DNA from 2 places in the Apibacter sp. B2912 genome. Region 1 is predicted to be linked to the other one. Evidence: riboswitches for the same ligand, from Rfam matches in the RefSeq annotation. Region 1 holds a riboswitch; the other holds the start of a gene.

The links. Region 1 has a riboswitch for S-adenosylmethionine ahead of GFV01_RS05690 (PLP-dependent aspartate aminotransferase family protein). Riboswitches for the same ligand answer to the same signal wherever they lie in the genome.
Region 2: it holds a riboswitch for S-adenosylmethionine, as region 1 does, so the genes downstream of both, GFV01_RS09395 (TonB-dependent siderophore receptor) here and GFV01_RS05690 (PLP-dependent aspartate aminotransferase family protein) in region 1, are expected to answer to the same signal.

The regions. Positions count from the first base shown of each region.
Region 1 is NZ_WINV01000002.1:539,034-546,117, forward strand. It holds gene leuS (leucine--tRNA ligase) at 1-2,609, shown strand, start outside; gene GFV01_RS05680 (SDR family NAD(P)-dependent oxidoreductase) at 2,679-3,446, opposite strand; gene GFV01_RS05685 (MerR family transcriptional regulator) at 3,568-3,873, shown strand; SAM riboswitch class I at 4,197-4,294, shown strand; gene GFV01_RS05690 (PLP-dependent aspartate aminotransferase family protein) at 4,454-5,590, shown strand; gene GFV01_RS05695 (homoserine dehydrogenase) at 5,619-6,800, shown strand; gene bshA (N-acetyl-alpha-D-glucosaminyl L-malate synthase BshA) at 6,831-7,084, opposite strand, start outside.
Region 2 is NZ_WINV01000006.1:77,700-84,783, forward strand. It holds gene GFV01_RS09385 (C10 family peptidase) at 1-933, shown strand, start outside; gene GFV01_RS09390 (APC family permease) at 1,006-2,271, opposite strand; gene GFV01_RS09395 (TonB-dependent siderophore receptor) at 2,299-4,743, opposite strand; SAM riboswitch class I at 4,850-4,948, opposite strand; gene GFV01_RS09400 (MFS transporter) at 5,025-6,173, opposite strand; gene GFV01_RS09405 (ATP-dependent Clp protease ATP-binding subunit) at 6,287-7,084, opposite strand, start outside.

The DNA of each region.
Region 1 (7,084 bases):
TACCTGCTGAACAATATGCTATTCAAACAGGCCAACATCCGGCGATAACCACAGAAGTTAATATTAACGGGGGTATAGATAATAAAGACAATGTTATTGCTGGATATAACAATCAATTGAAAAAATTGGGATTTTCTTTTGACTGGAATCGTGAAGTGAGAACATCTGATCCCGGCTATTATAAATGGACCCAATGGATTTTCATCCAACTTTTTAACTCATATTACAATACTGCTTCGCAAGAGGCTCGTCCTATTACTGAATTAGTAGATATTTTTTCAAAAGAAGGTAATGCTAAAATAAATGCCTGTACCTCACCAATCGAAATATTTTCGGTTGAAGAATGGAACCGTTTTTCAGATGAAAAAAAACAACATATCCTTTTAAATTATCGATTGGCATATCGAGCAGAAACAACCGTTAACTGGTGTCCGGCCTTAGGTACGGTCCTAGCAAATGATGAAGTGGTAAATGGAGTTTCTGAACGAGGAGGATATCCTGTCTATCAAAAAAGCATGATGCAATGGTCTATGCGGATTACGGCTTATGCTGAAAGACTTCTTTCCGGATTGGAAACTATCGATTGGAGCGAATCAATCAAAGAAAGTCAACGTAATTGGATCGGTAAATCTTTAGGAGCAGAAATCAATTTTTCTGTTGCTGATTCCGAAGCAACCGTTACAATTTTCACCACTCGTCCGGATACAATTTATGGTGCTACTTATATGGTTATGGCTCCTGAACATCCTCTTGTAGATCAAATTACTACCGGCACCTATTACGAAGCCGTAAACCAATATAAAGATCAAAGCACCAAACGATCGGAAAGGGAGCGAATCGCAGATGCTAAAACTGTTTCAGGAGAATTTACCGGAGCTTATGCTATAAATCCTTTTACTCATAAAAAAATTCCTATTTATATTGCAGATTACGTATTATATGGATACGGAACAGGTGCCATAATGGCTGTTCCTGCACATGATGAGCGTGATCATCGATTTGCTAAACATTTTGGACTTCCGATTGTTGAAGTAATTAAAGGAGGAACCGATGTTCAAGAAGAGGCTTTTTCTTCTAAAGAAGGGGTCTGTATCAATTCCCAAATTTTAGACGGATTGACTGTTAAAGATGCTCAAGCTAAAATTATTGAGGAAATAGAAAAAATGAAAATCGGGCACGGAACCACCAACTATCGATTACGAGATGCCGTTTTTTCTCGTCAAAGATATTGGGGAGAACCTATTCCAATATATTATAAAAATGATATTCCCTATGCTTTACCGGAATCCGCACTACCTTTACTCCTTCCGGAGGTTGAAAAATATTTGCCCACTGAAGACGGAGACCCTCCATTGGGACGTGCTACACAATGGGCCTGGGATACTGAAAATGAACAAGTTGTAAGTAACGACCGTATTAATCATACCACGATTTTTCCTTTAGATTTGAATACAATGCCCGGTTGGGCCGGAAGTTCCTGGTATTTTCTCAGATACACAGATCCAACTAACCATTCTTGCTTTGCCGATACTAAAAAAATAAATTATTGGGAAAACGTAGATTTATATATTGGAGGAAGTGAACATGCTACGGGACATTTATTGTATTCACGTTTTTGGAATAAATTTTTAAAAGATTATGGATACTGTGCCCAAGAAGAACCGTTCCAAAAATTAATTAATCAAGGGATGATTTTAGGTCAAAGTGCTTATATCTACCGAATTAACGGAACTAATAACTTCATCTCTTACAATTTATTACATGAAGCACAAGATACCACTCCACTGCATATTGATGTAAAACTTCTTAAAGGAACTACAGATGAAGTTGATTTAGAAAAATTAAGAAATTGGAGAGATGAATTCAAAAATGCAGAGTTTATTCTTGAAGAAGGTAAATTTATATGCGGGAGAGAAGTAGAAAAGATGTCAAAATCTTACTACAATGTTATTAATCCGGATGATGTTTGTGATGAATACGGAGCCGACAGCTTACGTATGTATGAAATGTTTTTAGGACCTATTGAACAGGCTAAACCTTGGAATACTCAAGGACTTAGCGGAGTTCATGGATTCTTAAAAAAATTCTGGAAACTATATCATTCCGGTGAAGGAGAAACTTTCTTTGTATCAGATGAAAAACCTACTAAAGAAGAACAAAAAATAATTCATCAATTAATAAAAAAAGTTATAGAGGATTTGGATAATTTTTCTTTCAATACATCCATAAGTTCTTTTATGATTGCTATCAATGATTTGGTAAAAATAAAATGTTATAAAAGAGAAATTTTAGAATCTTTATGTATTTTAATCTCTCCTTATGCTCCACATATTGCAGAAGAACTATGGGAAAAATTGGGATATGAAAACAGCATTGAATTTCAAGCATTTCCTGAATTCAACGCTGAATATCTTGTTTCCGAAATACATGAATATCCGGTTAGTTTTAATGGAAAAGTACGTTTTAAAATTGAAATGCCTATTTCCGCTACTCCTAAAGAAATTGAAGAAGCAGTAATGGCTCATGAAAAAACACCGAATTATCTTGACGGCAAACAACCTAAAAAGGTTATTGTAGTGCCTAAACGAATTGTCAATATTGTACTATAAATAGACTTGAAAAAACCAATCCCAAAACGGATTGGTTTTTTTATATTTTTTTATGCTATCTTTTATTAACTAATTAGTTGTTAACCCACCATCAACTGATAAGATCGTTCCGGTAATCCATTGGGCTTGATCGGATGCCAGGAAAACAGCAGCCGCCCCAATATCTTCTACCGTTCCAATACTACCCATCGGATATATAGATTTAATCATTGTATGAAAATTTGTTTTCCCTTCTTCGCTTAACTGTTCTAAATTATATCGTAGAAGCGGCGTATCGATACTTCCCGGAGCAATAGCATTAACCCGAATTCCATCTTTTCCTGCCTCAAAAGCCAATGATTTAGTAAATGAATCTATACCACCCTTAGTCATGGAGTAAGCAGTAGATTCTCTTCCCTGTAACATTCTGTGTGAAAAATAAGATGAAATATTAATTATATTTCCTTTGGATTTTTTCAAAGATTGATACAAATTTTGAGTCAGTATATAAGGCGCTTTCATATTAAGATTAATGTGTTTATCTAATAAATCTTCAGATGTTTCTTCAAAAGGATTAAAACGACCGATTCCAGCATTATTAATTAACACATCAACTGTCTTTACTTTTTCTAAAATTAGTTTACCAACTGAAGATAATTTTTCAATTTCCGTTAAATCCGCAGAAATCAAAGATACAGTTACGTGATACAACGAAAATTCTTCTTTGATGTTGTTTAATTTTTGAGGATCTCTGGCAATTAGAACAAGATTTGCTCTTTGTTGGGCGAAAGCACGAGCAATTCCCAAGCCTATTCCTTCTGTAGCGCCGGTTATAATAACATTTTTGTCTATGAACATAATATTTAAATTTTAATTATATTTTATTGTTAAATATTTACATTTTATGTAAATTATTTACAATTACAAATTTAACTTTTATTTTGTATATTTACTTCAAATAATGTAAATAATTTACAAAATGAACGAAACCAATCATTTATCTTTCGATTTTAAATTTTTAGAGCAATTAATTGTGGGCATTGGCGAAGTTTCTCAAATAACGGGAATTCCTACCCGACAAATTAGGTATTGGGAAGATAAAGGAATTATCAAAAGTCTTACAGAACAGGAAGGAAAAAACAGAAGATACAATTATGAAAATATTAAAAAAATGATTCTAATAAAAGAATTATTGGAAGAAGGGTTTACATTAGATGCTGCGTCACAAAAATTAGACAGTCGAATGCAAATGATTGAAAATGTATTAAAAAAGCTTACCAACTAATAAAATCAGTATCTAATGAATGGGTTGTTAAAATATCTTTTACATTGCAAAATATTATTATTGATCTTACTATAAATCATACCTTAGTATAAAATATTTACCATTGCAAAAAATTGTATTCTTTTAAACTTAGAATTAATTTCGACGGTTATTTAAATGCTTCTGTAGGTAAATTGATTTATATCTAGCATACTTTATATCTTATATTATAATGATTATTAAAAATACATTACCTTTATAAATATTATAATAAAATCGTTTTTTATTGGAAATTAAAAAATAAAACGTATCTTTGTAATATATTTAGCGATCATTAATAAAATTACTTATCAAGAAAGGTGGAGGGAATTGGCCCTATGATACCTTAGCAACCCTCTTATATGAGTAGGTGCTGCATCCAACCGTAAAGGAAAGATAAGTCGAAACAGCTTACATACAAATACAAATAATACGAGCTTCTTTCGACCTACATAAAGAAGCTAATTCATAATTTAGCATTTAAATGGGAATCTTGTATAAGTTGTTTTATGATGATTAATGAATTTTAAAGCATTTATTAATTAGAAAAAACAACCTAGTCATGAAATTAGAAACAAAATTAGTACATATTTCTACACCTGATGTGCTTACCGGAGCTATCTCTACTCCTATTTACCAAACCTCTTCTTATGTTCAGGAAGAACCGGATGTTAATAAAGGATTTGCTTATACAAGAACGGCTAATCCTACCCGTAAAGTGGTAGAACAAGCCATTGCTGAATTAGAGGGCGGTATTGCTGGATTTGCTTTTTCATCGGGATTGGCTGCAACGGATTGTGTTTTAAAGTTATTAAAACAAGGGGATGAAATTATTGCTGTAAATGATGTTTACGGAGGTACTTATCGAATAGTTACTACGGTTTATAATAAATTTGGTGTAACCTCTAAATTTATTGATACTACTGATATTCAAAATGTCTTACAAGCAGTTTCAAATAAAACTCGCTTCATTTGGCTGGAAACCCCTACAAATCCAACTTTAAAAATATCCGACATTGAAGAAATCGCTAAAATTTCCAAGCAAGTGGGAGCATTATTAATTGTAGATAATACATTTTTATCTCCTGCTTTACAACAACCGCTACGTTTAGGAGCAGATATTGTTGTACACAGTGGAACTAAATATCTTTCAGGACATGGAGATGTTTTATCCGGATTTATAGTTGTGAAAGATCCTAAAATAGCCGAAGAATTAAAATATTTACAAAATACCTCAGGTGGTGTTCTCTCTCCTTTTGATAGTTGGTTAACCTTACGCGGAATTCAAACTCTATCTCTGCGTATGGAAAAACATTCACAAAATGCTCAAAAAATTGCTGAATTTTTAACTACACATCCCAAAGTAGATAAAGTATATTATCCGGGATTAAAAAATCATCCCAACCATCATATTGCGTCCAAACAACAAAAAGGGTTTGGCGGGATGGTATCTTTTAGTTTAAAAGACGATACATTAGAAGCGGCAAAAGTTTTTTTAACCCGTACCAAAATTTTCCTTTTAGCTGAAAATTTAGGCGATGTTAGGAGTTTGGGTAGCCATCCTGCCACCATGACCCATAAATCAACCCCTCTTGAAGTTCGTAAAGAAACAGGAATTCAAGATTCTTTAATTCGTTTATCGGTAGGAATTGAAAATGTAGATGACCTGATTAATGATATCAAACAAGCTTTAGATTAACGGTTAATTTTATAAATTGAATAATTGAATGATAAGAAATAAACTTAAATTAGGAATTTTTGGATTTGGATGTGTGGGAACGGGATTGTATAAAGTGTTAGAAGAAGCCGAAAGTGTAGATGCAAATATTAAAAAAATATGTATCAAACATCCCGATAAACCGAGATCAATCGATAAAAAGTATTTTACTACTGATAAATACGAGTTATTATCGGATCCTGAAATTGAAGTTATTGTCGAATTAATAGATGACGCTGATGCTGCTTTTGATATTGTTTCAGAGGCCATGAAAAACGGAAAAGCTGTAGTTTCGGCAAATAAAAAGATGATTGCCGAACATTTACCTGAACTTCTAAAGTTGGAAAAAAAATACCAAGTTCCCCTACTCTATGAAGCCTCTGTTTGTGCCAGTATTCCCATCATCAGAAATTTAGAAGAATATTATGACAATGATTTATTAACATCGGTATCGGGAATTTTTAATGGTTCAACCAATTTCATTTTAACCAAAATGATCCATGAAAAACTTTCTTATCCTGTGGTTTTAAAAGAAGCACAAGAAAAAGGATTCGCAGAATCAGATCCTACCTTAGATGTTGAAGGAATTGATCCTAAATATAAATTGTGTATTATTCTTTTTCATGCTTTTGGACTTATTACTAAACCGGAATCTATATTTAATTTTGGAATATCAAGAATAAGTGATTTCGACTTGGAATTTGCTCGTCAAAGAAATTTAACAATCAAGTTAATAGCAAGATGCAATAAAAATAATAATGAAATTACGGGTTTTTGTGCTCCTACTTTTATAGAAAAAGAAAATACATTAGCTCATGTAAATTATGAATATAATGGAGTGGTTTTAGAAAGTGCTTTTTCTGAAAAGCAACTGATGATCGGTAAAGGTGCCGGAGATAAACCCACCGGATCTGCCGTGCTTTCTGATATTTCAGCTTTAACGTATGATTACAGATATGAAAACAAGAAATATATTCATCTAAATAAACAATTACAATTAGTAGATACTAAAATTTATAAAGTTTATGTGAGATATCACGATCAATTTTCCGGTTTTGATGATTTTGAGTCCATCGAAGAACAATACAGCAGCCTTTCAGGTAATTATTTTATAGGCTTCATCTGTTTACATAAATTAGCGCATTCTTCATGGATTAAAGACCCGAATATAAATGTTATTTTTTTCAGCTGATTGGGTTGATAAGTATGTAAATTCAACTATTTAGTTATGATTGCCCAATGCTCGGTCATACAATTCTTTATATATAGGAATTATCTTAGAATTATCAAAAAGTAAAGCTTGATCTTTCGCTTGTTTTTTGAAAAGTGAAAGCATTTTTTCATCTTTCAGCAGCCTAATGGCATTCTTTGCCATGGAAGGAACGTCACCAACAGGTGATACAAATCCTGAAAAACCGTCTTTATTAACTTCTGTAATTCCCCCGGCATTACTTGAAATAACAGGTATGCCACAGG
Region 2 (7,084 bases), on a different contig from region 1:
TTAACATATTCTTCTGATATTAGCTCTCCTACTGATGATGATTATTATAAAATATTTATTGGTGTAAAAGCTGATATTGAAGTTGTATTAGATAATCTTCCTGAAAATTACGATCTTAAATTGTATAATTCTTCAAAACAAGAAATAGGAAGAAGTTCAAATAGTGGTACCAATAAAGAAGTTATAAATATATATAATGTAGAAAGAGGTGTTTATTATGTATATGTATACGGATCTAATGGTGCTTTTGCTCCTGGTAAATGTTATGATTTAACAGTGAATTTTAAACCTACTAATACTACTCACCCTATACCGTCATGTGTAGGTAATTTTGAACCAAATAATACATTTGAAGAAGCATTTCTTATTAATACAAACACAAAATATGAAGCTGCAATTGGTACTCATAACGATCTGGATTACTATAAATTTAATTTAAGTGAAAAAGGAGATATTTTAGTTAAGTTAGATAACCTCACAAAAAATTATGATATTAAAATATATAATTCTTTAAAAGAAGAAATAGGAAGCAGTCTAAATATTGGTGATGCCAAAGAAGAAATAAATATTTTAAATTTGGATAAAGGAATCTATTACGTATATATTTATGGAAAAGATGGTGAATTTGATCCAACAAGCTGTTATAATCTAATTGTTAATTTTTATCCATTAAAAAATAATCCTGATATAAGTAATAATGAAGATTCTATTATATTATATCCTAACCCTGTCCATGATGTATTAAATATTAAAGGAATTAATAAAGATAAGGAAAAATTTACAACTTTTACTATTCTTGATAGTAGTGGACGAATAGTTAAAAAATTGCAAACAAAGGTTGATGATATAATTCCTATTAATGTCTCAGAATTATCTCCAAATCAGTATTATTTACAAATTCAAGGAAGAAATTTCAGATTCATTAAAAATTAAGTTTTTAATTATTAATTAAAAAACCGAAAGACAAATCTTTCGGTTTTTTTTATATTCATTAAACTGATATTATCAATCAACTCTTTTTTTATCAAAAAAATAAAGGGTCATACCAGCTCCTATGATTCCTAATCCAATAATACTCTCCCGAGGATGGTTAACAAAGGTAAAATACAAAATATAAAAGCTGAAAAGTAAAAAGATACCGGGCATTAGTAAAAAAATATTTCCTTTAAAAAGTACCCGATCTTTTTTCTTAATAAATAAAGAAGTACTCACAGCAGCCGTAGAAAGAAGTTGAAGTACAAATGCTGTGTAAATAAAAATTTCTTCAAATTTACCACTCAATATTATTAGTATACTGATAAGGGTATGAGCAACTACAGCCCAAATAGGTATTCGGTTTTTATTTTCTTTACCTAAATAACTCCAAAGATGATTTTCTTTTGCTGTTGCCTGGGTTACTCTCGATCCAACCCACAAATAGCCACTAATTGTTGAAACTAATTGCAATGCAATCAAATAACTTATCCATTTTACTCCCCGAACACCTAAAATATTGGTAAATGCGATATTGGCAATGTCTTCTTTTCCTTCCATTTGTTCGATTGAAGCATGTTTTAAAAAAACAAAATTTACCAACACATAACTTACTGTTACAAAAACAGTTCCTATTATCAACGCTTTGGGAAGATTAACTTTTGGCTTTTCAATTTCTTCAACAATATAAGAGGCAGAATTCCAACCGGTATAAGCGTAGGTAACAAACACTAACGAACTGGCAAAAGCCGGAACGATAATTTCATGAGACCAAGAATTATCCCATAATAATGCATTAGTAGGAGACGGACTTATCGAAATTCCAATTAAAATCAGTACTACAATGAATGCTACCTTAAGAACGGCAAATATATTTTGAAAACGACTGCTTACCTTTAGGCTGAAACATTGAAATACAGCAATAATAATGATAATGAGAATTGCTGTACTTCTTTCATTTTCAAAACCCAAATATTTAGCCATAGCCAATGCTGCTAAAGCAATTGGCCCGGAGAAGCCAACTATAAGCGATACCCAACTGGTGATGTATCCCATAATGGGATGATAAGTTCTAGAAAGATAAATATAATCTCCTCCCGATTGCTTAAAATGAGCTCCCAATTCCGCGTAGATAAAAGCACCTATTAAAGCCAGTATTCCCCCGATTGTCCATAAAAGAATAATGGTAAACGTATTGTGTAATTCCGGAACTTGATATCCTAAACTTGTAAACACTCCCGTTCCTACCATATTGGATATGACTATGGCAGTTGCTGTCTTCCAGCCTATTTTTTTCATATTTATGTTAAATATATAAGTCTAAATTTAGAAATTCATAGAAAGCTTAATAAACCAATTAGCTCCGGTTGTACCCATCTGTACCGGTGCATACTTGAAAACATTATAATAAGAATTTTCATAGATTTGCTTATCCGGAAAGACATCAAAAATATTATTTCCGCCCATCGTTAGTATTAAATCTTTTCGTATGGAATAACTGATACTAAAATCGGTTACTAATTTTGGATCGTGATGTTGTACCGAACCGTATGGATAACCATCTCTCGTAACTTTACCGAAATAGGTATTTCTTACTAATAAATTCCATTTCGAAACTGAGTAATTGAAGCCTAAAGTTGCCTTTGCTTTTGGACTTAAAGATTCAATTATATTGGTTTGATCGGGACCAAAATATTCATTTCTGTCTCCTTCAAAAACTTTGGGAAAATGATAATTAACAATTTCTGTTTCTGTATAGTTTCCTGATAAACTTATATCCAGATTTCCCCTTCCTAAACCAACTTTATATGTAGCCACTATATCAATACCTTTCGTTTCCGTATCCACAGCATTAGTAAAAAATCGTGCTCCTTCCACTCCATAAGATTCTACTTTTGCATTAACAAATTCACTAGTGAGTACAATACGATCTTTAACTTTGATATAGTAAGCATCAGCCGTTACATATATTTTTTTAGAAGGTTTAAATGTTAAACCGGCACTCGCATTTATAGATTTTTCTTCTTTAAGTTTATCAATACCTAATGCTTTTGCCAAAGGACTGTCATTTCTAAATATACCTTTAGAAACAACTCCTGATCCCGACGATGAGATACTGGAAAAAGAATTATTGAAATATTGCTGTTGCAGAGACGGGGCTCTGAATCCATTACTGAAAGCTCCCCTTACAGCAAATCCGTTTACATATTCATAACGCACCGCCAACTTTCCTATCCAAGAATTACCAAAATCGGAATAATGCTCATATCTTCCTGCCAAATCACCGGTAAATTTTCCTTTTTTAAATGCTACATCCGCATAACCGGATGCATTATTTCTGTCCTCCTTTAACGCATTTTCAGGAGAAAATCCTATAAAACCTTGAGCTCCCCCCTCTCCCAGTATATCGGTGGGAAGGGTAGATGCTGTTGCCGGACTACCAAATTTATCGTAACGCATCCATGAGCCTTCTTCTCCGGCTTTTATTCTATACTGTTCGTATTTAAATTCTCCTCCGAAGGCAATAGAAAGAAGTGTATTTATTTTTTTAGAAATATCCAGATTGATAATATTTTGCATAAACTCATGTCCCCCTGCTTTAAATTCCGTTGGAGAATGTATACCCAATGAAGCGTTGTTTGTATTCGTAGCCTTATAATTAAAGAGGTTTTCTCCAAAGGTATTACTTATATCTACCATCCAATTATTATGCATATATCTTATTCCCGTAGAGTTAGAAATATCATAAATAGTGGATTTTAATAAAGGTTGAAATCCTATCGGATAAAGTTCTTTAACTACATTAGTTTTTTCACTGGGAAGTCTTCGGAATTCAGCTCCTTCTCCTTGTCTTAAACTTGCTCCGCCGAATGAGTAGAACTCATACTTTTCGGATAATGGATAAATGGAATTTATAAAAAACTGTTGATTTTTAATTTGAGCATCTCCTGCCCTGAAACGGAAGTCTTTTTGGGTTAAACCCATTTCTGCCATAATTTTTTCATCGTTTATTCTGGCCTGATTGGGATCCGGTGCAAAATCATAGGCAAAGTTATCGCCAAACTTGTCCAGATTATTATCATAAGAACGATTGGTTTTATTTCTTTGGCTGACTACAAAAGAAAGATTGATACTTCCTCCTTTATCTCCTAATTTAGCCCCATAATTTCCGCTAAAATTGTAAGTTTCCCCGTCATTTCTATTAGTTAATCCATAGGAGATGGATGCCGAGCCGCCCTCAATCTTTTTTAAAATAATATTAATTACACCGGCAATGGCATCCGAGCCGTATTGAGCTGCCGCACCGTCTCTCAAAACCTCTATTTTTTCTATTGCTGAAACGGGTATGGCACTTAAATCTGTACCCACAGATCCATTACCTACCGTATTTTGATAGTTGACTAATGAGGTAGTATGCCGTCTTTTTCCATTCACTAATACCAGAACCTGATCGGGCCCCATACCTCTCAAGGTAGCCGGATCAATATGTTCCGTTCCATCGGAAGAAGATTGGCGAACTGAATTGAATGAAGGTACTAAATAATTTAATAAGTCGTTAACGGTTAATTGAGGAGATGCCTTTTCTATTTTTCTGACATCTATTACGTCTATGGCAACGGGAGAATTTACTTTGGTTCGTTCTGAATTTCTGCCACCGACTACAACAATCTCTTCAAGATCAAGGGAATCTACGGCTCGTTTTTCTTGAGCATCCACATAATTGGTAAATTCTAAAATTAAACTTACCATTAACAAAGAAACTTTTTTCATTATTTTTCTTACAGTTAGTAAATTATATTTATTAAAACTGTATCAAGAAAAACCGGAAAGGAAAAAAGAAATTATTCACAACTCAACACACTCACAACTCGCGAATCACTCATCTTTCCCCTCGGGGCTGGAATTAGCACCAAGCCTAAGCAGGCCGGTTGCCAAGGTTTCACAGGGCCAGTCCCTCCACCTTTCTTGATAAGTGATGTAAATATACCATAATTTTCATAATAAAATAATTTTATATTATATTATTTTACCTCTAAGATAAAGAAATAAATTTACTTTATCTTAAAAAATCTTACCAAGAAAATTATTCCTATTCCAAACAAGGAAATGAAAGTAAAAGATATTTGTAATGAAAATTTTTCAGCTAAAAAACCAATGCAAGGAGGACCTAGAAAAAAACCGATAAAACCAATGCTGGTAATAACTGTAAGCGCTTGTTCGGGCGAAGCAGTTTTTGAATTTCCCGCTAAGGTATATACTAAGGGTACCACTGCAGATATTCCCAATCCAACAATAATGAACGAAAGAAATGTGGTTAGCAATGTTGGAAATAGAACTGCAAAGACCATACCTATAAAAATTAAAGATCCGCTGATAATCAACGTAATTTTTGAACCGAATTTTCGAACTATAAAATCAGAAATGAATCGTCCGCAAGCCATGGCTGCCATATAGGCAGTCAATCCATATCCGATATATTTTTTATCGGCTTTCACTATATTCCTCATATATTCATTGGACCAATCGGTCATCGTTCCTTCAGAAACCATAGCAAAAAAAGCTAGAAATCCTAAGACAATAAGATTTTTATCAACTCTGATAAATTTTGATTTTTTTGGTAATTCCATTGGTTCTTCTTTGGATTCATCCGGCAACAAATATCTGAATAACCAAAGGGAAACCAGAATTCCTATGGAAGAATATAAAATAAAATGCTCAGAAGGTGGTATGTTTTTAGCAATCATTACCGCTCCTAACCAAGAAGCAAAAAAACCTCCAATGCTCCAAGTACCGTGCATGGAGCCTATTATTTGGCCTTTATAGGATTTTGACACATTAACAGCTTGTGTATTTATAGCTATATTGGTTAAATTACCTATGGCCCCGTAGGCTATTAAATTGAGTTTCAATTGCCATAATTCACCGCAAAATCCAATCCCGATTAAAAATATAAAGTAAAGAATGATAAATATAAGAGTCGATTTTTTACTGCCCAGCTTTTTTATAAGATTACCGGCAAAAGGTAATGTAATAAGTGTTCCGATGGATAAAAATAGTAAAACCAATCCCCAGTTGGAATCGGAAACATTCATCGATAATTTAATCGTTGGAATTCGTGAAGCCCAAGTCGCGGAACTGCCTCCAAAGAAAAAAAATACAAGGGTTACCGCCATTCTGGGCAAATGCTTTTTGTATATCATTGTTAATTCTCTCGGATTTTTATTGGATTATTCATTTATCATTAACTCCGCGCATTTATAACATAAAAAAGCCTGCTTGATTCAATCAAACAGGCTCTTCATTAATTATCTTTTTAATCTTTTGTCGGGGATTCTTTTTCCACCTCCCGTATTTTAATTTCCGTACTGTCTTTTTCTTTATTTAATTCAATATAGAGATGGTCTCCATCATGTATCGATGAATTGATAATTTCTTCAGCGATCACATCTTCCACATATTTCTGGATTGCTCGTTTAAGCTGACGTGCACCGAAATTTTTGTCCCATCCTTTTTCAATGATGAATTCTTTAGCTTCCGGAGATAATTCTACTTCATATCCAATTTTAGCAATTCTATCGTACACATTTTTCAATTCTAAATCTATAATTTTGGATATATCTTCCTTTTCCAAATTATTAAAGATGATAACATCATCGATCCTATTTAGGAATTCAGGAGCAAATGTTCTCTTTAAAGCGTTTTCTAAAGTAGATTTTGCTCTTATATCGGAAGATGATTTTTTGGCAGAAGTTCCAAATCCAACACCGTCACCGAATTCTTTGAGTTCACGAGTTCCGATATTGGAAGTTAAAATGATTATTGTATTTCTAAAATCTATTTTTCTTCCCAAACTATCCGTAACATGTCCGTCATCTAAAATTTGCAAAAGGATATTAAATACATCCGGATGCGCTTTTTCAATTTCATCTAAGAGGATTACAGCATATGGTTTTCTTCTTACGGATTCTGTCAATTGACCTCCTTCTTCATATCCTACATATCCCGGAGGAGCTCCAACTAATCTAGATACGGCAAATTTTTCCATATATTCACTCATATCTATTCTAATGAGAGCATCATCTGAATCAAATAATTCTCTGGCAATAACTTT